One region of the Roseateles sp. SL47 genome, then DNA from elsewhere that is predicted to be linked to it. Evidence: riboswitches for the same ligand, from Rfam matches in the RefSeq annotation. Region 1 holds a riboswitch; the other holds the start of a gene.
What was found. A riboswitch is a leader RNA that binds a small molecule or an ion and turns the genes downstream of it on or off. The one in region 1 is predicted to bind cyclic di-GMP.

Region 1 (11,501 bases):
CCTGATCGAGCACAACCTCGACGTCATCCGGGCCTCCGACTGGGTCATCGACCTGGGACCGGAAGGCGGTGAAGGCGGCGGGCATGTGGTGGCCGTGGGGACCCCGGAGCATCTCAAGGACCATCCCACCTCCCACACCGCCAAGGCGCTGCGCGAATACGCGCTGGACATGGACCGTGCGCCGGTGGCGGTGGCCGAGGAAGGCCGGCCGCTGCAGTCGTTGGTCCGCCAGCGTCGCAAGGCAGATGAAGCGATCCGCATCGTCAATGCGCGAGAACACAACCTGAAGTCGGTGGACGTGAGCATCCCGCGCGGACGCTTCAATGTCATTACCGGTGTGTCCGGATCGGGCAAGAGCACGCTGGCCTTCGACATCCTCTTTAATGAAGGTCAGCGCCGCTATCTTGAATCGCTCAATGCTTATGCCCGTTCCATCGTGCAACCGGCGGGTCGGCCGGAAGTGGATGCGGTGTGGGGTATTCCGCCGACGGTGGCGATTGAACAGCGACTCTCCCGTGGCGGACGCAAGAGCACGGTGGCCACGACCACCGAGGTCTGGCACTTCCTGCGCCTGCTCTACGTGAAGCTGGGCGTGCAGCATTGCGCCAAGGACGGCACGCCGGTGCGGCCGCAAAGCGTGGAGGCCATCGCTGCGCAGTTGATGCGTGAATACAAAGGCCGCCATGTGGGCCTGCTGGCGCCGCTGGTGGTCAACCGCAAGGGCATCTATACCGATCTGGCCAAGTGGGCCAAGGGCCGGGGCCATACCCACCTGCGGGTGGATGGTGAATTCCTGCCGACCAGCCCCTGGCCGCGCCTGGACCGCTTCAAGGAACACACCATCGAGTTGCCGGTCGGTGACATGGTGGTGAGCCCGGAGTCGGAGGCCGAATTGCGTGAAATGCTCGCCAAGGCGCTGGATCAGGGCAAGGGTGTGGTGCACCTGCTGGCGCCGCTGGACGGTCTGCACGACGCCATCCGCAATGCCCGCCCCACCGCCGGCATCGGCGAACTGCGTGTGTTCAGCACCAAGCGGGCCTGCCCGCTGTGTGGCACCAGCTATCCGGAACTGGACCCGCGCCTGTTCAGCTACAACTCCAAACATGGCTGGTGCACCACCTGCGTCGGCACGGGCCTGGCGCTGACGCGGGAGCAGCGCAAGGCGCTGGACGACACCCAGCAGGACAAGGACAACCGGGGCCGTGAGCAGAGCTTCCCTGCTGAGGAGGCCGAAGTGGAGGGTCTGAGCGACCAGCCGTGCCCGGACTGCTGCGGTTCGCGGCTGAATCCGGTGGCCCGTGCGGTGACCTTTGAGGATGAGACGATTGCCACGGTGGCCGGCTGGAGCGTCCACGAGGCCCGGCAATGGGTCTCCAGCCTGGCCTTGACCGGGCGCGATGCGGAGATTGCCCGTGATGTGGTGTCCGAAATCCAGGGCCGGCTGGAGTTTCTGGAAGAGGTCGGCCTGGGTTATCTGACATTGGACCGCGCCGCACCGACCCTGTCGGGCGGCGAAGCGCAGCGCATTCGTCTGGCCGCTCAGCTGGGCAGCAACCTGCAGGGGGTCTGTTATGTGCTGGATGAACCGACCATCGGCCTGCATCCACGGGACAACCAGATCCTGCTGAAGGCGCTGTCCACCCTGGGCGACAAGGGCAACACGCTGGTGGTGGTGGAGCACGACGAAGACACCATCCGTCGGGCTGACCACATCATCGACATCGGCCCCGGCGCCGGCAAGCGCGGCGGCCAGGTGGTGGCGCAAGGCACGGCGGCGGATCTGGCCAGGAACCCCGACTCCCTGACGGGCCGCTTCCTGTCCCACCCCCTGCTGCACCCGTTGCAACCGCGGCGCGAGGTGGATCTGTCGCAGAAGGATCAACCGCGCCTGAAGGTGCTGGACGCCTCGCTGCACAACCTGCGCTCGGTGACGGTGGAGGTGCCGCTGCATCGGCTGGTGGCGATTACCGGGGTGTCCGGCTCCGGCAAGAGCACGCTGGCGCGGGATGTGCTGCTGGCCAACATGGCGGCGGCGGTGCCGCTGCGCAAGGCGCCGTCGCGCTGGCAGGGCTGCGCCGGCATCGAGGGCCATCAGCAGGTGGATCGTGTGCTGGAAGTGGACCAGACACCCATTGGCAAGACCCCGCGCAGTTGCCCGGCCACCTATGTGGGCTTTTGGGACGCCATCCGTCGCCTGTTTGCGGAAACGCTGGAGGCGAAGGCGCGTGGTTATGGCCCGGGCCGGTTCAGCTTCAACACCGGCGAAGGTCGTTGCCCGGCCTGCGAAGGGCAGGGCATGCGCACGATTGCCATGAGCTTCCTGCCGGACGTGAAGGTGCTCTGCGATCAATGCCACGGCCAGCGCTTCAATCCTGAAACCCTGGCGGTGAGCTGGCGTGGCAAGAGCATCGGCGAAGTGCTGCAGATGGAAGTTGATGAGGCGGTGGAGTTCTTTGCCGCCATGACCAACATCTCCCACCCGCTCAAGCTGCTGCAGGACGTGGGGCTGGGGTATCTCACGCTGGGGCAGCCGAGCCCGACCCTCTCCGGGGGCGAGGCACAGCGGATCAAGCTGGTGTCCGAGCTGGTGAAGGTGCGGGATGACGTCACGCGGCGCGGGCAAAAGGCGCCTCACACCCTGTACGTGCTGGACGAACCCACGGTGGGCCTGCACATGGCCGATGTGGAGAAGCTGATCCGCGTGCTGCACCGGTTGGTGAACGGGGGCCACAGCGTGGTGGTGATCGAGCACGATCTGGACGTGATTGCGGAAGCCGACTGGGTGCTGGACCTGGGCCCTGAAGGTGGATCCGCCGGGGGGCAGGTCGTGGCGCAGGGCCAGCCGGAGACGCTGGTGGCGCAGGGCACACACACCGGGAAGGCCCTGGCGCCGGTGCTGGCTCGTTCATGATGGGCTGACGCCCGCCGGGCCGGATGGCCGGAGGGCGAGGGCGACCGGGACCGGTTGTCCTCCTGCCCCCAACGCGATGCGGACTCATCGCCTCCCTCGGTCAGGACGAAGGGAGGCGTATTTTTTTGGCATGGCCAACGTTCTGGGAAGAACCTTTTTTACCTTGATGCGGGTCAGCGCCTGGTGTCCGGGCGCTCGCTGGATGTCAGAAGACCCGCTTGGATGTCTCCCGAAAATCGCGGTGATCAATGGCCTCCATGTGCCATATCGGGGGCGATCAGCCTTCCCTAAAGTTTTCACGCATGTCGTCCGGAGGTGCAAACCAGACGGTCGACCCAGGGCAAAACCGGCGTGAGCCGGTGACGCAAAGCTTCCGGTCTCCGAATTCACCTGTGCCAGGTGGCATGCGCCGTGCAAGACAGCGGCGCTGAGAGATAGCGGGGTTGCCCATCGCTGGTCGATGGAGCGCCTGATCGCGGCTGAATCAGCGGCCGATGAGGCTTTGCGCGTCCTGGATGGAATCCACCAACCAGCGCGTGAGCCATGAACCGACTTCAATTCCGGATTGTTTTCAACCTGCGGCGCGGCCAGTTCATGGCAGCGGCGGAGACGGTGCGCAGCCAGAGCAAGGCCACGGGCCAGAGTGACGGCCCGGCGCGAAGAGCATTCAAAGGTAGCGAGCCAAAGGCGCCTGCCGGCTGCGGGCCGCCCGCGTTGATTCCCGTGGCCGCAGCGGTGGCCATCGGTGCGGTGGTGGCCCTGTTGGCGTCGTCGCCGGCCCATGCGGGCTGGCAGGACTGGGCGCAACAGCGGGCCGTACACCCAGCACAACATCGACCTGAAGCGCCAGCCGCTGCGCAGCCCCTTTTGCAGATCAAGGCGGATGCTTCAGCGCCCAGGCAGCAGCAGCCGACGGTGTTGACGGCGCCTAACGGCATCCCCTTGGTCAATATTCAGACCCCCAGCAGTGCGGGTGTCTCGCGCAATACCTACAGCCAGTTCGATGTCAGCGGGCAGGGCGTGATCCTCAACAACGCCCGCACGGAGACCTCCACCCAATTGGGCGGCTGGGTGGCGGGCAACCCCTGGATGGCCAAAGGCGAAGCGCGGGTCATCCTCAATGAGGTCCACAGCGGCGCGCCGAGCCATCTCCAGGGCTTTGTCGAGGTGGCGGGGCGGCGGGCCGAGGTGATCGTGGCCAACCCGGCGGGAATCCAGGTGGACGGCGGCGGGTTCATCAACGCCAGCGGTGCCACCTTGACCACCGGTGTCCCTCGCTGGGACGCCGCCGGACAGGTGAGCGGCTTTGCCGTGCAGGGCGGTTCGATCCGCATCGACGGTGCAGGGTTGGATGCCCGCCAGACCGACTACACCGCGCTGCTGGCACGCGCGGTCGAGCTCAATGCAGGGCTCTGGGCGCAGGAGGCAAGGATTCAGACCGGCACACAGCTGATGTCAGCGGCGTCGGCCGGTGCCGGATCGGGCGGTGGCGATGCGCTGGCACCCGCCGGAGAGCGGCCGCGTTATGCACTGGACAGCTCATCGCTCGGCGGCATCTATGCGCAGCGAATCACCTTGGTCGGGACCGAAGCCGGGTTGGGCGTTCGGCAGGCCGGGCAGATGGTGGCCGGGCAACTGACCCTGCAAGCGGATGGGTGGTTGGAGAACAGCGGCACCGTGTATGCCCAAGGCGCAGGGGTCGATGCGGCCAATGCTGCCAATGCGGCCAATGTGTCCGATGCTTCTCCGTCCTTGTGGGTGGGGTCCGGCCAAGGGGTGCGCAATGCGGGGTGGCTGGCCGCCCAAGGCTCGGCGCTGCTGAGTGCCCCGCGATTGGAGGGCTCTGCGAGCAGTGTCACTGCAGCCGGCGTGTCGTCGGATGGACAGCTCGGCAAGGGGCCGGCGACGTTAACGCTGTCCGCCACGGAGTCGATGCAGCAAGCGGGGCTGCTGGTGGCACCGTCGCGGTTGGACCTTCAGGCGCCGCAGACGCACCTCAACGGCGCTCAAGCCCAGGCTGAATCCGTGCAGATCAGCGGCTCGGATCTCTCTGCACGCGGCGCAAGCCTGGTGGCCGGGGAGCAGATCGGCTTGTCAGCGCGGGCAACGCTCGACTTGAGCCAGGCCCAGTTGCAGGTGGGCTCGCTGCAAGGGACGGATGACGGGGCCAGACGTGATGCCACTGGTGCCGTTGGTGCCGTTGGTGCCGCTGGTACCGGCAAAGGCCATGCCACGCTGAGCGGCCAGGTCGTGACCCTGGATGGCGCCATCCTGTCCGCCGCAGGCGGGTTGCAACTGCAGGCCAACGGAAGGCTCTCGGCCAGCCGCGCGGTGATGTCCGCCGACACGCTGGATGTTTCCGCTGGAGAGGCGGACCTGCATGGCGCAGAACTCTTGCAGTTGGGAACCACAACACAGCGTCTGCTGGTCGATGGCGCGTTGAACGTCGATGCTGCCCGCATCGCCACTCGTGCAGAGAACTTCAGCGTCGCCGGTGACACCTTGAGCGGTCGCGGTGCACGTGTCGAGCATGCCGGTAGCGGCACCTTGTCCTTGGCTGGACAGGCGCTGCACCTTGAAAGCGCGCTGGTGCAGACGGGCGGAGCCTTTCAGATGCGCAGCCATCAGGCCTTCCTGGATCACGCCAGTGTGCAGGCGCAGTCCCTCGACTGGCAGACCGGGCTGCTTTCACATCGAAGCGCCGTCACTCAACTGGCGGGCCTCACTGCCTCGCAGATCGTGGCGGACGGGGCCGTGGACAACCAGGGCGGCCGCATCGAAGCCAACGGCGCGTTGATGCTGCAGGCAGACAGCATCAGCAACCGTGGTGGGCGTGTGGCCACCCTTGGTGACTTGAGGCTGGACGCGGATCGTGTGGTCAATCGGCAGGGGCAGTTGCTCAGCCGTGGCCATCTGCTCCTGGGAGGGACGGGCACCCGGGGCGCGTCCAGCACCTTGGACAACACCGGGGGACAGGTGGCGGCGGAGGATGTCTCCGTGCACATCGCCGATGCACTCAATGAAGGGGGCCTGCTGTCGGCCCGCCGTGAGGCCGTCCTGGCGGTGGGGACCTGGCACAACGCCGATGGGCGAGTGGACGCTGGGGCGCTGCATCTGCAAGCGTCACGCCTGGAGGGCGCAGGCAGCCTCTATGCGCGGGGCAACGCCGCCTTGACTGCGGGCGTGATTCACACGGCCGGTGTGCTGGCCGCGGCCGGTGAGTTGACTGTGCAGGCCGGCGTGTTGACCAACTCCGGCTTGGTGGCGGCGGGGCTGCGAGAGGACGGATCCCAGCATGACGCCGGGCACCTGTCCATCGGCACTGGGGAACTGAACAACAGCGGCGCTGTTCAAAGCGGCGGTCTGTTGAATGTCGCCGTTGATCGGCAGTTCATTCACAGCGGGGTTCTGTACGCCGGAGGCTCCGCCGAGGTGCATGCCGGGCAACTGGTCAACGCGGGTTCCATCGCGGCGCAAGGTGATCTCCAGGTGATGGTGGATCAGGTCAGCGGCGGCGGTGCGTTGGCGGCTGGCCTCAGGCAAGACAACACACTGGCGACACAGGGAGACCTTTCGCTGGCCGCGACGCAGTCCGCCCAGTTCCATGGGGCGGTCACGGCGGCCGGCGGGCTGGCGTTGGCGGCACCGACCCTTCAACTGCAGGACGCGCAGATCCTGGGGAGGTCGGTGTCGCTGTCTGCGAGTGGGGGTGATCTTTCTCTCGATCGTGCCGTGGTGGTGGCCGTGGGGGCGCCAGAGGCGCGCAACGGCGGATATGCGCTGGTATTGCAATCCCAAGGCGACGTCGTGACCTCACGCGCCCAGATCAGCGCGCCAGCGCTGTCCGTGGCCGGACGTGACTGGATGAATGCGGAGGGCAAGGTGGCTCAGACCGCATCAACCGGGTCGATGGCTGTCTCCTTGTCGGGCGATCTGAACAACCAGGGCGGTGTCATCGCATCGGTGGCGCCGCATCTGTCGCTCCAGGCGGGTGTGGTGAACAACGACGCGGGGCGCATCGTGCAGGCAGGCGGCAAGCTGCAGCTTCGCGCTCATGAGTGGTTCGGTGCTCAGGGGCAGGTGCTGGCTGCTGGGGCCTTGCTCTGGCAGGTCGACAACACCCTGACGCTCACAGGGGCCCACACGCAAGCCGAACGGGTTCAACTTGAAGCGGGCGACCTCAGGCATGACGGCGGCACGTTATTGAGCCTCCAGGACGCCGCAGTGGCGGTCCAGCGGTCGATGGTGAACCGCCAAGGAACGATGGAGTCCGGCGGGGGCCTGGACCTGACGGCGGGATTTCTTGTCAATTCGGAAGGGACAGTCCAGGCGGGCGGTCCCCTCCGCTTGCGTCTGACAGAGGTGGACGGCCTGAGCAATCAGGATGGGCGAGTCAGAAGCGGTGCGGATCTGACCCTCGAAGCGCTTCATGTTGACAACCGTCGTGGTTGGGTGGGCAGCGATGGGGCGTTGTCCTTGAAGGCCCGAGGAGATGTACTGAACGCCGATGGGCATGTGCTGGCGGGGCAGTCGCTGGTCATGGACGTGGCAGCGCTGAGCAATCAAGCGGGGCGCATGGCCAGCATCCAGGGCGGGGTGGTGCTGGACAGCGCCGGGCTGCTGGACAACTCGGGCGGGTCCATCCTGGCGGCGTCCGAGATGGCGTTGAGCGCCAAGGGCGTCGTGAATCAGCGGGGCGAGTTGGCCGCCTTGGCGTTGGTGGTTGATACCAGAGGCGGAGCTTTTGACAATCGGGCGGGACGCCTGCTGTCGAGCGACTCGCTTCAGGTCAGGAGTGGCGAGTTCAACAATCATGGCGGCTTGCTCCAATCCCAGGGCACCCTGGCGGTGAGCACGGCAGGTGCTGCGCTGACGAATACGTCGGACGCTGACATCACCCACCTCACCGGCATCCGGTCCCGAGGTTCACTGCAGCTTGAGACCGGGAGCCTCCACAACAGTGCGGGCATCACCGGTGGAGCGGTGACGCTGCACACGGGCTCGCTGGTCAATCAGCAAAGCATTGAGGGACAGACGCTCGCGCTCAGTCTGACGGGTGGGCTGGACAACCAGTCGGGCCAACTGATTGGCGCGCTGGCCACCACCATCACTGCAGGGACGGTGGTCAACCGGGGTGGTTTGATCTATGGCGGCGAGTTGCTGGATGTTCTGGTGCAACGGTCGGTGGGCACCAGTGCAACCGACGACACCAACGGGATCGGCGTCAAAGGTCCAACCCGTCTGAGTCACCCAGGGGGTTCGAGCGGTGACTTCGTGAATGACGGAAGTCTTCGTTCTGGCGGTGTGCTGAGCATCGCCGCCGACAAGGTCGACAACCTTGCTCGCGGTGAACTGAGTGGCACCCAAACGCGCTTGACCCTCAGCAGGACCCTGACCAATCGCGGGCTGATCGATGGCGATCTCGTTCACCTTCACGCGGACCACCTGCTGAATCGGGGCAGCGGACGCATCTACGGCGGTGACATCACCGTCACCGGGCGGGCGCTGACGAATGAGGCGGAAGGCGCGGCGGCGGCAGTCATCGCATCGCGCGGGGATCTCTCCGTGTCCATGACCGGGGCTGTTTCGAACACGGCGCAGTCGCTGATCTTTGCGGACGGTGTACTGGGCCTGCGAGCCGCCAGCCTGGTGAATGAGAACGCCAGCATCGATGCCGGTCGCAGCTTGCAGGGGGACATCACCGGCAGCATGGTGAATCGCAGTGTCCATGACGGCGTGGACAGCCTCCCGCAAGACCCCAACGCGCCACGCGTGTTGTGGAGCCAGGCGTTCATCCGGAGCGGCGGCGACATGGCGTTGTCGGCCGACCAGCTCATCAACAGTGGCGCCACCATCGAAGCGCGTGGAAACCTGGCGCTGCGCTCCGCAGAAATCCACAACCTCAACCCCTATCTGGTATGGCAGAAAGTTGCCGGCGCCACCACCTCTGGCTGGGAGTTTCAGGCGCCGGGCAGCACGGTGCGCTACAAGCCGGATCAGATTCGGGTGCTGTGGGCGGTGAACTACGACGGCACCTCTTGGACCAGTCCTTGGGGCAGTGATGCACAAAGTTCCCTGGAGCCGTTTGTCTACGAGTTCCATCCCAGAACCTCCACCTGGTCCCAGGACACCTACAACCGCAAGATGCTGCTGCCGTCGCAGCGTTACCCCCACCAGGTCTTTGGCCGTTACCTGGGGGGCTGGGGCGGCGACGTGGATGGCGCCGCCCAGCGTGCATTTGAATGGCGTCCCAGCGCAGACCATTCCTGGCTGCGCTGCGACAACGACATGGGCTGCGAGGATGTTGCCGTGCCTGGCGCGCACTACGCCGCCAGCGACCGCGTGTGGTCAGACTTCGACATCACGCCGGGAGACGATGCCGCATTGGATCTGGCCCTGGCGGCCTTCTATGCCGACACCAACAGTCGCCTCGTGGGGGACTTCACGGCCTTTCACTACACCCGCAGCGCTGAAACTGCCAAGGTCACGCAAAGCGCTGCAGGCCAGATCATCGTGGGCGGCGCGCTCAGTGTGGAAGGTGGGCGCATCGTCAACGACATGAGCCGCATCGTGGGCCGTGACGGTGTGGACATCCAGGCCTCCTCCATCGACAACCGCACGACCGAGGTGACGGTGGCGGGCCGGGAGGACGTGGACGTCTACGTCACGAGGAACGACGGTTCTGGCATCCCCAATACGGGCATCCGCTATACCGCGACCTCGGCCGACATCCACGGCACGGTGATGCTGACGCTGCCGGATGTGGCGACAAGCGCTGCTGCGGCTGTGGCTCCTGGAGAACGCCAGTCATCGGCGGCTGTTGGCAGTGGTGGTGATGGCAGTGGGGGTGGCGTTGAAGTACCTTTGCCCGCGAATGAGGCGGCCGGCATCGGCGCACCGGCGCAGACAGCGCGCTGGGCGCTCACGGGCATTGGGGCTGCAACGGCCCGTCGAGCGACGGCGGATGTGCGGTCTGGACCTGCCGGCCTGACCCCAGCCACGCCAACGGCGATGGGGGTTCAGGGGCTGGACACCAACGGCCGCTTGCGTGCTGTGACGCCCAATCTGCGCCTGCCGACCAGCAGCCTCTTCCAGCTGCGCACGGATGCAACTCGCGGCTACCTGATCGCAACCGATCCACGGTACGCCAACGATCGCACCTGGCTGTCCAGCGACTATCTGCTGCGGGCGCTGGCCCTTGACCCGGCGATCAGCCAGAAGCGGCTCGGTGATGGGTTCTATGAGCAACGCCTGGTGCGGGAGCAAATCGGGCAGTTGACGGGCAGTGCCTACCTGCAGGGCTATGAGAACGACGAGGCGATGTACCGCGCGCTGCTGAGCAACGGTGCCAGCTTTGCGCAACAACACCAGCTCATTCCTGGTGTGGCGCTGACGGCCGAGCAGATGGCGCAGCTGACTACTGATCTGGTGTGGCTGGTGGAGCAGCCTGTGACCATGGCGGACGGCAGTACCCATCGGGTGCTGGTGCCCCAGGTGTACCTGTTGCCTCGTGACGGGGATCTCGAGGCGAGCGGTGCCTTGATGGCCGGTAACCGGGTGACGCTGGCGCTGAGCGGCGGGCTGGACAACAGCGGGGAGATCCGCGCTGGAGATGGCGAACTTCTCGCTCGCGCCGGCACCATCACCAATACCGGCGGCGTGCGTGGCACGCGGGTGGCTCTGAGCGCTCGGGAGGATGTACGCAACCTGGGGGGAACGCTGGCGGCGAAGGACACACTGAGTCTCAACGCCGGCCGAGACCTTGTCGTCAGCACCACCACCCTCGGCAGTTCCACGGCCACCAGCCAGCGCACGGTCCTGGACCGTGTCGCCAGCCTGAGGGCCGCAGGGGATATGGTGTTGCAGGCAGGGCGGGACGTCACATTACAGGCGGCCCAGATCACGCAGGGCACCGAAGGTTTTCCACCCGCCTCAGCGGTTGCGTCGGTGCCAGTCCAAGCTGCCCTTGGCGGACTGCTGGTGCAAGCGGGCCGCGATCTTCAACTGACCACGGTCCATACCAGCAGCAGCGACCGCGCCACAGTTGACGCGAGCAACCACCTTCATCAGAGCCGCGCTCAGGAGGTCGGCAGTTCCTTGCGGGCGGGGGGGGCTGTGGTCCTTCATGCGGGCCGGGACCTCACCGCCAGAGGCGCGAGTGTCAATAGCCAAGGCACCGTGCAACTGCAGGCTGAGCGGGATGTGCTGCTTCTGGCGGCACAAGCGACCGAAAGCCTGGACGAGGCGACGAAGAACAGGGTGAAAGGCACCCTTCAGTCCACCACAACGACCACCCAGGTTCACCTCGACCGCACCAGCGCCGTGGGCACCACGATCTCCGGTCAGGCCGTTGCGGTCCATGCAGGACAGGATGTGCGGGTGCAGGGATCGAATGTGGTCTCGGACAACGGCACCGTCGTGCGAGCCGGGCGTGATGTGAGTCTGGCGCACGCCCTGGACACCCGCCAGCGGCAGGACGATCGGCAGCAGGTCACCTCCGGCGTCATGGGCGCTGGGGCCGGCTTCATCGTCGGTACGCGTGATCAGCGCGGTGGCCACCAAAGCAGCACCGAGACGGTGGTGGCGTCCA
Region 2 (11,501 bases), 1.6 Mb from region 1:
GGTGGAGCACATCAAAAACGCCGTTGGTGAACACCCAAGGACGCGGCAGGTGGGCCAGCACCTGCTGGAGCGCGCCCTCTGGCAGGGTGCGGCCATCGATCAGTTTGTCTTCCAGCGCCGGTGCGCTCATGCAGCCAATTCCTCGTAACTCACGGCGGCAGTGCCGAACTTGCCAACCACGATACCACCGGCCTTGTTGGCCAGCCGCATCGCCTCGCCCAGCGGCTGCCCAGCCGCCATCAGGGCGGCCAGGGTGGCAATCACCGTGTCGCCGGCACCGGTCACATCAAACACCTCCCGCGCGCGGGCCGGCTCATGCTGGATGGCCTGCGGCTCGAAGAGGGTCATGCCCTCTTCCGACCGGGTGAGCAGGATCGAAGGAATGCGGATTTCGTTGCGCAGCGCGTCCACCCGGCGCACCAGGTCGGACTCGTCGCGCCACTGTCCAATCACCTGCGCCAGTTCCGCCCGGTTGGGCGTGATCACGGTGGCGCCAGCATAACGACGGAAGTCGTGTCCCTTGGGGTCGACCAGCACCGGCTTGCCGGCTGCGCGCGCCAGGGCAATCATTTGTTCCACCTGGGCCAGCGCGCCCTTGGCGTAGTCCGAGAACAGCACCACGTCATGGTGCTGCACCTGCTCGGCGAACGTCTGCGTCAGGCGGTCCAGCAGAGGCGCGGCGGGTGGCCGCTCCACATCGATGCGCAACAGCTGCTGTGCCCGACCGATGACCCGCAGTTTGACGATGGTGGGCACCGCCTCATCCGATTGCAGCAGGGGGACCACGCCGCTGCGCAACAGCAGGCGGCGCAGGGCATCCGCCGCCGCGTCCTCACCGGTCACCGTCAGCAGCGTGGCCTGGGCACCCAGCGTTTTCACATTCATCGCCACATTCGCGGCGCCGCCGAGGCGGTCTTCCTCCCGCTCCATCCGAACCACCGGAACGGGGGCTTCCGGCGAAATGCGGTCCACCACGCCGTGCCAATAACGGTCCAGCATCACGTCGCCCACCACCAGCACCCGGCAGGCGGCGAGCGCTTCCGGGGCGGGGATCGAGAGCTCCGGTGTCATGCCACACCCAGCTCGATCTCGATCATCCCGCACAGCGTGTGACCGATCAGCAGATGCGCTTCCTGGATGCGTGCGGTGACTTGGCTGGGCACCACGATGGCGGTGTCGCAGACCTCGCGCAGGCGGCCGCCGTCCCGGCCCAGCAGGCCCACGGTGAACACACCCAACTCACGCGCGGCTTGCACCGCCTTGAGTACGTTGGCGGAATTGCCGGACGTGGAGATGGCCAGCAAGGCATCACCCGGCCGCCCCAGCGCCACCACCTGGCGCGCAAAGACGTCGTCAAAGCTGTAGTCGTTGCCGATGCAGGTGAGCGCGGAGCTGTCGGTGCTCAGGGCGAGGCCGGCCAAGGGGCGGCGGTCCTTCATGAAGCGGCCGGTGAGTTCGGCCGCGAGATGCTGGCTGTCCGCCGCAGATCCCCCATTGCCGCAGAACATCAGCTTGCCACCATGGCGAAGCCGTTCGCCCAGGGCCTTGCCCGCCGCCGTGAGCACACCGTCGAGCGCGGGCAGTTCGGCCATCAAGGCCTGATGGCTCGTTAGATTGGAAAGAAAGAGTGAAGTCATGGCACGCAAAACAGTCGCCGAGATCATGCGTCGGCGACCGCTAAGCGTGCGTCAGGCGGCTTCAAAGAAAGGTAAAGAGACTTGGGCGCACTGACAAGAAGTGAATGGGTGTCACCGCGTCGGGGCCGCCTCGAAATTCACGGGCACCCATTCAAACCCGCCGGAGGTCTCACGCACATGGCCCAGGCCGGGGAAGGACACATGGGCGGCGGCAAGCAGCCACCGCCCGCGCGCCGCCGCCCGCAGTTCGGTGACACGCGACTGGCGCGCGGCAGTGCCGTCACTGTCGTACTTCACCGTCACTTCGGGGTGTGGCAGTTGAAGGGCCGCCACATGGATCAGGTCGCCCATCACCACCAGCGTCTGGCCACCACTGGTGAAGCTGTAGCTGAGGTGGCCGGGGGTGTGGCCCGGCGATGTGATGGCGGCAATGTCGTCGCCGATCGGGCCGGCGCCTTCGATGGGCCGCAGTCGCCCCGCAGCCTTGTACGGGGCCAAGGCCTCCACCGCCGCATCGAAGAACGACGCCAGGAAGTCCGGGGCTCTGGCCTTGGCGGTGGTCGAACTCCAGTAGTCCAGATCGGCCTTTGACGCACGAATCACGGCATTGGGAAAGAGCGCGCGTCCGGAGGCGGTGATGCCGCCGACATGATCCTTGTGCAGATGGGTCAGCAGCACCACGTCCACCTGCTCCGGTGAATAACCGGCCGCGCGGATCTGCTGCAGCACCTGACCGCAACAGTCCCCATACAGCGCCCCGGCGCCTGCATCCACCAGCACCAGCTGCTGGCCGGTATGGATCAGGAAGGCATTGATGGAACCGGCCGGCGGGCGGCCCAGGAACTCGTGATCCAGGGCCTTGCCAATCTCCGTGTCGGTGGTGCCCACCATGACGGTGTCGACCGGGAAGGGATGGGTACCGTCGGACAGTGCCGTCACATCGAGTTGCCCAAGCTTGAAGCGGTAGATGCCGGGGGGAGGCACCTTTGACACATCGGCCGTGGCCTGCACGGCGCTGCAGAACAGCAGCCCCGACAGACAGGCGGCCAGGACAGGACGGAAGGAGAACGTGCGGCGCATCGTGAGTCTTTGCCAAGTGAGGGGTGGAGGCGCCATCGTGGAGCGCATCAGGCCGATCCTTCACCCCCAATGGAAAGAGTCGGAGCTCCCGCGTTTGCGAGGCCCTTCGTTTGTCATCCCCACCCCAGACAGCTCATGACAATCTCGCCGCCGCCTCCACGAACCTGAAGCGAAGCTGACGGCATCGGTGCAATCCCATGCACTCATGCATGAGGTCACACAAGCGATGGAATGGGCACGCCACCCGGTTCAGACGGAGGACAGCGGCCTTGCTTTCGGGAGGCACTCGTGGAAACAATTCGTTAACGCTTTGGCAAAGGTTCGATTCCGCCAGGCGCCAAGGGCAAACCAGTCGAAAGGCTGGGGCGCAAAGCTTCCGGCCTACCGCATGCAATCCATGCCACGGCAGCGGGGCCGCCGAAGGGTCTGCCGTTGCAGGCCGGTGGGTGGCTGCGCGGCCCTGGCGCACTCCTTGACCCGCCATGACGCCACGTACGCCTCGGTCTCTTCGCCGCCCCGCCGCCCTGGTGGCCGCCAGCGCCCTCTTCTGCCTGACCCTCGCCTTGACCGCCTGTGGCGGCGGCGGTTCCGACACGGCGTCTGCCACCCCAGCGGCTGCAGCCGCATCCGACGCTGGCAGCGCCGCAAGCCTGGCAGCGCAAGTGCAGTTGCAGCCCACCTACCACCTGTCTCCGGTGCTGCCAGGCGACCCGAGCGATGTGGACCGCAACGGCAGTTCGGCCAGTGCCTACATGCAGCCGCGTTCGGTGGACATTCCGGCATCGCGTCAGGGCATCAACACCCGCGCGCTGACATTCCAGGAACTGGAAGACGGCAACGCACGAGCGCGCGCCCTGGGCGCTGGCTCCACGACAACGACTCCGCAGGCTGCCGCTGCCACCAGCGTCACCTACACGCCGGCGCAGATTCGCGCGGCTTACGGACTGCCGCCGGTCCCCACCAGCCTGACCGGGCTGACCGCCCTGCAAGCCGCGCAGCTGGGTGCGGGGCAGACCGTCTATGTGGTTGATGCCTTCCACGACACGTATGCCTTCAACGAACTGGCCGCGTTCAGCAGCCAGTTCGGCCTGCCGGCCTGCACGAAGAAGACGCTGGCCACCACCGCCGCCCTGCCGCTGGCGGCTCCCAGCACCACGCAGCCCGGTTGCGAGTTCTATCAGGTCGCCAGCACCTCCAGCGGCACGGTGGCGGCCACCTTCCCGCGCTACGACGCCCAGTGGGCCACCGAGATCGCCCTCGATGTGCAGTGGGTGCATGCGATTGCACCACTGGCCCGCATCGTGCTGGTGGAAGCCTCGGACGCCAGCATGGCAGCGATGAATGGCGCCATCCAACTGGCCAACCGCATGGGCCCAGGGGTGATGTCGATGAGCTTCGGCGCGCCGGAAGGCAGCTACGTCAGCAGCCTGGACGCTCTCTTCAAGACCCCCGGCATGAGCTACTTTGCCGCCACCGGCGACAACGGCACGGCGGTGAACTGGCCGGCGGCTTCGCCCAACGTCGTGGCGGTGGGCGGTACCAGCCTGCGCTACAGCGGTACCGGCAGCCGCACCGAAACCGCCTGGTCGCTGGCCGGCGGCGGCATCAGCGCCTATGTGGCCTTGCCGAGCTATCAGAACGCAACCCTGCTGCGCACCACCGGCATCACGCGCCGCTCCGTGGCCGATGTGTCGATGAATGCCGATCCGACGACCGGCCATTACGTGGCGATCATTCCCAATCAATCGACCTGCACCTTCTGCCAGGTGAGCTGGGTGACGACCGGCGGCACCAGCCTCTCCACCCCGCTATGGGCCGGCTTGACGGCCGTGGCCAATGCACTGCGTGCGCAGGCGGGCAAGGGCCCCATCGGCGCAGCGCATGCCACGCTGTACCAGGCCATGGCCAACACCACCACCTACACGAGCGCCTTCCTGGACGTGGTGCAGGGCGCCAATGGCAGTTGCAGCACCTGTGCGGCCAAGGCCGGCTATGACGGCCCCACCGGACTGGGGACGCCCAACGGGCTCGCGATGCTGAGCCTGCTGACCAACAGTGCCGGAGCCACGTCGACGCCCACGGCGCCGGTCGCCCCCACCGTGGCGTCCGCCACCGTCAACGGTGCGTACGGTCAGGCCATCAGCTTCACACCGTCGGTGTCCAGCGCCAATGCGTTCACCCTCTCGCTGACCGGTGCTCCGGCCGGCATGGTGTTGTCGGGCACGCTGGTCAACTGGCCCAGCCCGGTCACGGGTACCTTCAAGGTGAACGTCGTTGCCAGGGATGCGAAGACCGGCCTCACCGGGACGGGTGTGTACACCGTGGTCGTGACACCGCCGCCGCCGCCCATCGTCGGCAACGGCAGCCTGACCGCCACCGTCGGCAAGGCCCTGAGCTTTGCGGTAGGCGCGGCAGACCGCTACCCCGTCAAGCTCAGCCTGGTGGGCGCGCCGGCCGGCATGACCCTGACCACCACCACCGGCTCCAATGTCGGCACCGTCAATTGGCCCAAGCCCTTGGCGGGCATCTTCCGTTTCGGTGTGCGGGCCGACTCCACCCGGACGGGACTGTGGACCCAGGGCACCTACACGGTAGTGGTGAACCCAGTGGCGGCACCGCAGGTCGCCACCGGCCAGCTCGCCGCACGCACCGGATCGGCTTGGAGTGCTTCGGTCCATGTGGTGGCAGCCAACCCGTACACGCTCAGCCTGACGGGCGCACCCGCCGGATTGACCATCAATGGTGCCGGCCTTCTCTCCTGGGCCTCGCCAGTGGCCGGCACCTATGCCATCACTGTGCAGGCGCGCGACACCAAAACCGGCGTGGTCGGCAGTGGTGTGATCAACCTGGTGGTGGGCAGCGGCACCGGCCCTGCCGTGTTCAGCACCGTGATGACCGGTGTGGTGGGAAAACCGCTGAACGGCACGATCCTGATCACCGATGCCACGGCGAGCCTGATGGGTGTCGGCTTCAGCGCCAATCAGGCCGGCATCAAGTTCACCACGGCCCTGGGCATGGGCACCACCACGGTCAGTTGGCCGACACCGGTGACCGGCAACTACACCATCCTGGTGTCGGTGACGGATTCGGTGGGCAAGAGCACGGTGGCGTCCATCCCGGTGGTGATCAACGCCAAGTGATGGAACTGCATCCGGAGAAGGGCAGCGCCGGAAGGCGCTGCCTGGAGGGTGTGATGCAGGGTCACCGGTGAACCGTTGGCATCCGGCGACGCACAGACGCTGGAACCCGCGGACGCGACCTGCGCGCATGCACCGCCCATGGGGCCGTGCGGCCGCAGCGAGCCCTGCTACAAGCGGGCCTGCGGCTTCACACATTCACGTCCTCTCTCCTCTGCATGGAGTTCACTGATGAACCGTTCTGTCACGCCCCTGTCTGCAGCGGCGCTCGCGCTGGCTTTGACCACGGCCTTCGCCACCCTGCCGGCCGCAGCGCAATCCAAAGACAAAGAGAAGTGTTTCGGTGTCGCCCTCAAAGGCAAGAATGATTGCGCCGCTGGTGCGGGCACCACCTGCGCAGGCACCTCCCAAACGGACCATCAGGCGGATGCCTGGTCCTACGTGCCCAAGGGCACCTGCGAAAAAACGGTCTCCAGGACCTCCCCCACCGGCTTCGGCCAGTTGATGGCATTCAAGGCCGAGAAGCGCTGAGCGCCGGGGCCGCCAGATGCATGCCACACCTTCCCGGCTCCCGGCCCGATCGGGCATCGGGCTCAAGCCGCAGCATGTCCACCAGGTGCTGGACACACGGCCTGACATCGGCTTCTTCGAGGTCCATGCCGAGAACTACATGGTGCCAGGCGGCCCCTTTCATCACGGCCTGAGCCGCATTCGTGAGCACTATCCCCTGTCGTTGCACGGTGTGGGGCTCAATCTGGGTGGGCTGGATGCATTGGATGAGCTCCACCTGAACCGACTGGCCGAGCTGTTGAAGCGTTATGAGCCTGCCGCGTTTTCCGAACACCTGGCATGGACCCACCACGGCGGGGTGTACTTCAATGACCTGCTGCCGCTGCCCTACCACCCGGCGGCCCTCGACCGGGTGTGTGATCGCATCGATCAAGCGCAGGAACGGCTGGGGCGACGCCTTTTGCTGGAAAACCCGTCCACGTATCTGGCGTCGTCCGCATCCACGATGAGTGAAGCCCAGTTTCTCACCGAGGTTCTCCGGCGCACCGGTTGCGGCCTGCTGCTGGACATAAGCAATGCCTATGTCTCCTGCGTCAACCATGGGTGGGATGTGACCCGCTACCTCAACGATCTGCCCCTGACGGCGGTGGGAGAAGTGCACCTCGCGGGATTCTCCCGAAGTGAGGACGCTAGCGGTGCGCCGCTGTTGATCGACAACCATGGCAGCCCGGTGGACGCCGCAGTGTGGCGCTTGTTCAGCGATGTGGTGGCGCGCATCGGTAGCGTCCCCACCCTGCTGGAACGGGACCATCACATTCCAAGCTTTGATGCCCTGTATGCCGAGGCGAAGTTTGCGGAACGGCTGCTGCGTGGCAGCAGCCACGAAGCGGTGGTGCCGCAAGAACAGGTGGCGTCATGAACCTCGACGAAGAAGCATGGCACGGCCCTTTGGCGCGCGCCCTGCTGGACCCTCGTGAGGCAGGGCCCGCGTCGCTGCACACCTCAAACGGGTCCGCTGTCTCCACCCGGTTGGCGGTCTACCGGAACAATGTGATGGCCAGCCTGATCAACGGGCTGGCGGAGACGTTTCCCGTGGTGCAGGCGTTGGTGGGCGAGGCCTTTTTTCGAACCCTGGCCGCGCGTTTTGTGCGCGCCGCCCCCCCGCGCTCACCGGTGCTCTGCGAGTACGGCGCAGGCTTTGCGGACTTTGTGGCGAGCTTCGAGCCCGCCGCGTCCGTGCCCTATCTACGGGATGTGGCGCGCCTGGAATGGCTGCGCGTGCGGGCGTATCACGCGGCGGACGCCTCGCCGGTGGCGCGGTCGGTGTTCCAGAACGCTGCGGCGCTGGGGGACGCCTTGAATGGGGTCACCGTGCGGCTTCACCCTTCTGTCCATGGGTTCGAAGCCCCCTGGGCGGCAGTCTCCATCTGGGCCGCCCATCAAGGCAGCGGCATGCTGGAGCAGGTGGCGGTCGAGTTGCCGGAATACGCGCTGGTGCTGCGCGCCCCTCTGGAGGTGCTGGTGCTGCCGACTTCGGAAGCAACGGTGCGGTTTGTCCAGGCACTCCAGGCCATGGAACCCTTGGGGGCTGCGGCAGCGGCTGCACAGGCTCATGACCCCGACTTCGCGCTGAGCGCCGTGCTGGCGCAGCTGCTGGCCTGGGGGGCCATCCACGATCTCGTCACCTGATGCCAGTGGCCGCGTCGCGCGGCAAACGGTTCAGCAGTTGCCGGCCACGGAAGGGGCCTCTCGCAGCCGATCTGGTGGTGCCCTGGACAGTCGCAGGGACGATGGCCGCCAGCCTTCCCGCCCCCTCTCTTCTGGGCGACACCCGGCTTTCTCCTTGGATGCTGGTTGAGACCGGCCCGAGCGAGAGACGTCAAAACGCGGGCCACCCACTACCGTTGCATCGTGAGGGGCCATGCCCCATTGCAACGCCTGCGGGCCCACTTTTTGAAAGAAGACACCATGCGCAAATTTCTCCACAGCCTGATCGCCGTGAGCACGCTGAGCCTCGCGGCCACGGCCGCCGTCGCCGCAGACCCGAAGCCGACCATCGTGCTGGTCCATGGCGCGTTTGCCGGTTCCTCCAGCTGGAACGGCGTCGTCGGCGAGCTGTCCAAGAAGGGCTACACCGTGGTCGCAGCGGCGAACCCGCTGCGCGGCGTGGCCAGCGACGGGGCCTATGTGGCGGCACTGGCGAAGTCCATCAACGGCCCGGTGGTGCTGGTGGGGCATTCGTACGGGGGCGCGGTGATCACGGCGGCGGCCAATGGTCTGCCCAACGTCAAGGCGCTGGTCTATGTGGCGGCCTTTGCGCCGGACCAGGGGGAGAGCGCGCTGGACCTGACCGGCAAGTTCCCCGGTTCGACCCTGCCACCGACCCTGGCCGCACCGGTGAAGCTGCCCGATGGCGGTGAAGATCTGTACGTGCAGCAGGACAAGTTCCCCAAGCAGTTCGCGGCCGATGTGCCGCTGGCGCAGGCCCGCGCCATGGCCGCGACCCAGCGACCGGTCGCGACCGCAGCATTGAAGGAAGCCGCACCGGCGCCGGCCTGGAAGACGGTGCCGAGCTGGTCCATCTACGGCACGGGTGACCTGAACATTCCCCCCCAGGCCATGGCCTTCATGGCTGAGCGTGCGCAGTCCAAGAAGACCGTGGTGCTGAAGAACGGCTCCCATGCGCTGATGGTGTCGCATCCGCGAGAAGTGGCGGCGCTGATCCAGGAAGCGGCTGGGAGCTGATCCTCCAGGTGGGGCCGGCGGGGGCGGCTGCAGCGGTCGGCAACCGTTGATAGGGGGTCAGGCCCGGCCCGTGTCACCCCCGGCCAGCACCAATGCCTCAATGGCCTGCCCGACCTCCCGGGTGGTGGCGGTACCGCCCAGATCCGGTGTGTGCGGCCCGTTGCGCAACACGTCTTCGATGGCCTGAAGAATGGCGTCATGCGCTGCACGATGGCCCAGAAAGTCGAGCATCAAGGCGCCGGACCAGATCATCGCGATCGGGTTCGCAATGCCCTTGCCGTAGATGTCCGGCGCAGAGCCGTGAACCGGCTCGAAGAGCGATGGGAACTTCCGCTCCGGATTCAGGTTGGCGGACGGCGCCAGGCCAATCGTTCCGGTGGTCGCCGGGCCCAGGTCGGACAGAATGTCGCCAAACAGGTTGGACGCCACCACCACATCAAAACGGCCGGGCTGCAGCACGAAGCGGGCACTCAGGATGTCGATGTGCTGCTTGTCGACCGTCACCGTTGGATAGGCCTGGCTCATGGCATCGGCACGTCCGTCCCACCAGGGCATGGAGATGGCAATGCCATTGCTCTTGGTCGCCACCGTGAGGTGCTTGCGTTGTCTTGAAGCGGCCAGGTCAAAGGCGTATTTCAAGACGCGGTCGGCGCCGAAGCGGGAGTAGACGGACTCCTGAATCACGATTTCGCGATCCGTCCCTTCAAACATCACGCCGCCCAGATTGGTGTATTCACCTTCCGTGTTCTCGCGGACCACCAGGTAGTCGATGTCTCCTGGCTTGCGGTTGGCAAGTGGGCACGGCACGCCTTCAAACAGGCGTACCGGCCGCAGGTTGATGTATTGATCGAATTCACGGCGGAACTTCAGCAGGGAGCCCCACAGCGAGATGTGATCGGGCACCACGGCCGGCCACCCCACAGCGCCGAAGAAGATGGCGTCCATGGGCTGGAGCTGCGCTTTCCAGTCGGGCGGCATCATGGCGCCGGTGTGCGCGTAGTAGTCGCAACTGGCCCAGTCGATATGTTCGAACTGCAACTCGATGCCAAAGCGCCTGGCGGCGGCGTTCACCACCCGCAAGCCCTCGGGCATCACTTCCTTGCCGATGCCGTCACCCGGAATCGCAGCCACCTTCAATGCGGAACCCATGAATGTCCTCGGTTGAATCGATGCGGCCATCCTAGTCACTTTCCGGCGGCGAAGTAGCATGCTGTTCATGGCGACATTTCCGAAAATCAAGTTCCTTCCGGGCGCGTCCGGAAACACCGAGTTCTGGAAGCCTGTGGCGGCGGCGATGCAGGTGCCAGAGGCGATCACGGAACATCTGGGCTGGCCCGGCCTCGGCCCCACGCCGGTGGACCCCGCGGTGTCGTCGCTGGACGATCTTGTCGCACAGCTCAGTGAGCGGATCACGGAACCCACGGCCTTGGTGGCGCAGTCGATGGGGGGCGTGGTCGCGCTGAAAGTGGCGCTGAAGGTCGCACGGGACCGGCCGCATCTGATCACCCATCTGGTGTTGGCCGCGCTCTCCGGAGGCATTGACGTGCAGCGCCATGGGGCACGGGATTGGCGTCCTGCGCGCGCCCAACTTGATCCCGGCAACCCCTCTCATCTGTTTGCCAGGTATGACGGCGATCTGACGCCCGCCCTCGCCTCCATCCAGATTCCCACCCTGTTGCTCTGGGGAGGCGCGGACCCGATCAGCCCGGTCGCCGTGGGGCAGTGGTTGAGCGGCGTGCTACCGCGCTCAGCGCTGCACGTGGTGGAGGATGGGGATCACTCGTTCTGCCATTCCCGGGCCGATGGGGTGGCACCGTTGATTGCGAGGCACCTGGTGAGCGGCGGCTGAGCGTGCGCCGGTGCTTGGCGGCCTCTTGATGGGGCTCGGTGCCGGAGCCTGGGAAGGGTCGTTCAGAATCAACAAGGTCGGCGCCGCCAAGGTGTTGGCCTCGATTTCAGGAGACTGGCATGGACCGATTCACGGGAAGTTGTCTGTGTGGAGATGTCCAGGTGGTGGCCACCGGGCAGCCCTACCGGGTGGGCCTTTGCCATTGCCTGGATTGCCGTAAACACCACGGCGCGTTGTTCCACGCGTCGGCCATCTTTCCGGACACGGCGGTGACGGTGACGGGAGAGATTCGCCAGTACGCAGGCCGTGGATTCTGCCCGCGTTGTGGGTCGTCGGTGCTGAGCCGGTCGGGGGACGAGGTGGAGGTGAACCTCGGTGCGCTCGACAACATCGATCAGTTCAAACCGACCTACGAGTTGTGGACGATTCGGCGTGAGTCCTGGCTGCCGGCGTTTCCACTCTCGCGGCATTACGAGCGGGACCGGGACGGCCCGCAGCGTCAGGAGTGAGATGAGCGTTGTGCCGGTTGCCGAAGGGGCCACC

Region 2: another riboswitch for cyclic di-GMP. It lies ahead of OU995_RS01745 (S53 family peptidase); the one in region 1 lies ahead of OU995_RS08710 (hemagglutinin repeat-containing protein).

The regions. Positions count from the first base shown of each region.
Region 1 covers NZ_CP113068.1:2,011,957-2,023,457, forward strand. The annotation lists gene uvrA (excinuclease ABC subunit UvrA) at 1-2,911, shown strand, start outside; cyclic di-GMP riboswitch class I at 3,241-3,362, shown strand; gene OU995_RS08710 (hemagglutinin repeat-containing protein) at 3,455-11,501, shown strand, end outside.
Region 2 covers NZ_CP113068.1:422,187-433,687, forward strand. The annotation lists gene OU995_RS01725 (adenylyltransferase/cytidyltransferase family protein) at 1-130, opposite strand, end outside; gene rfaE1 (D-glycero-beta-D-manno-heptose-7-phosphate kinase) at 127-1,071, opposite strand; gene OU995_RS01735 (D-sedoheptulose-7-phosphate isomerase) at 1,068-1,637, opposite strand; gene OU995_RS01740 (MBL fold metallo-hydrolase) at 1,749-2,717, opposite strand; cyclic di-GMP riboswitch class I at 3,050-3,139, shown strand; gene OU995_RS01745 (S53 family peptidase) at 3,200-5,857, shown strand; gene OU995_RS01750 (DUF2282 domain-containing protein) at 6,086-6,385, shown strand; gene OU995_RS01755 (DUF692 domain-containing protein) at 6,402-7,283, shown strand; gene OU995_RS01760 (DNA-binding domain-containing protein) at 7,280-8,053, shown strand; gene OU995_RS01765 (alpha/beta fold hydrolase) at 8,333-9,109, shown strand; gene OU995_RS01770 (tartrate dehydrogenase) at 9,167-10,258, opposite strand; gene OU995_RS01775 (alpha/beta fold hydrolase) at 10,326-10,958, shown strand; gene OU995_RS01780 (GFA family protein) at 11,078-11,467, shown strand; gene OU995_RS01785 (TetR/AcrR family transcriptional regulator) at 11,458-11,501, opposite strand, start outside.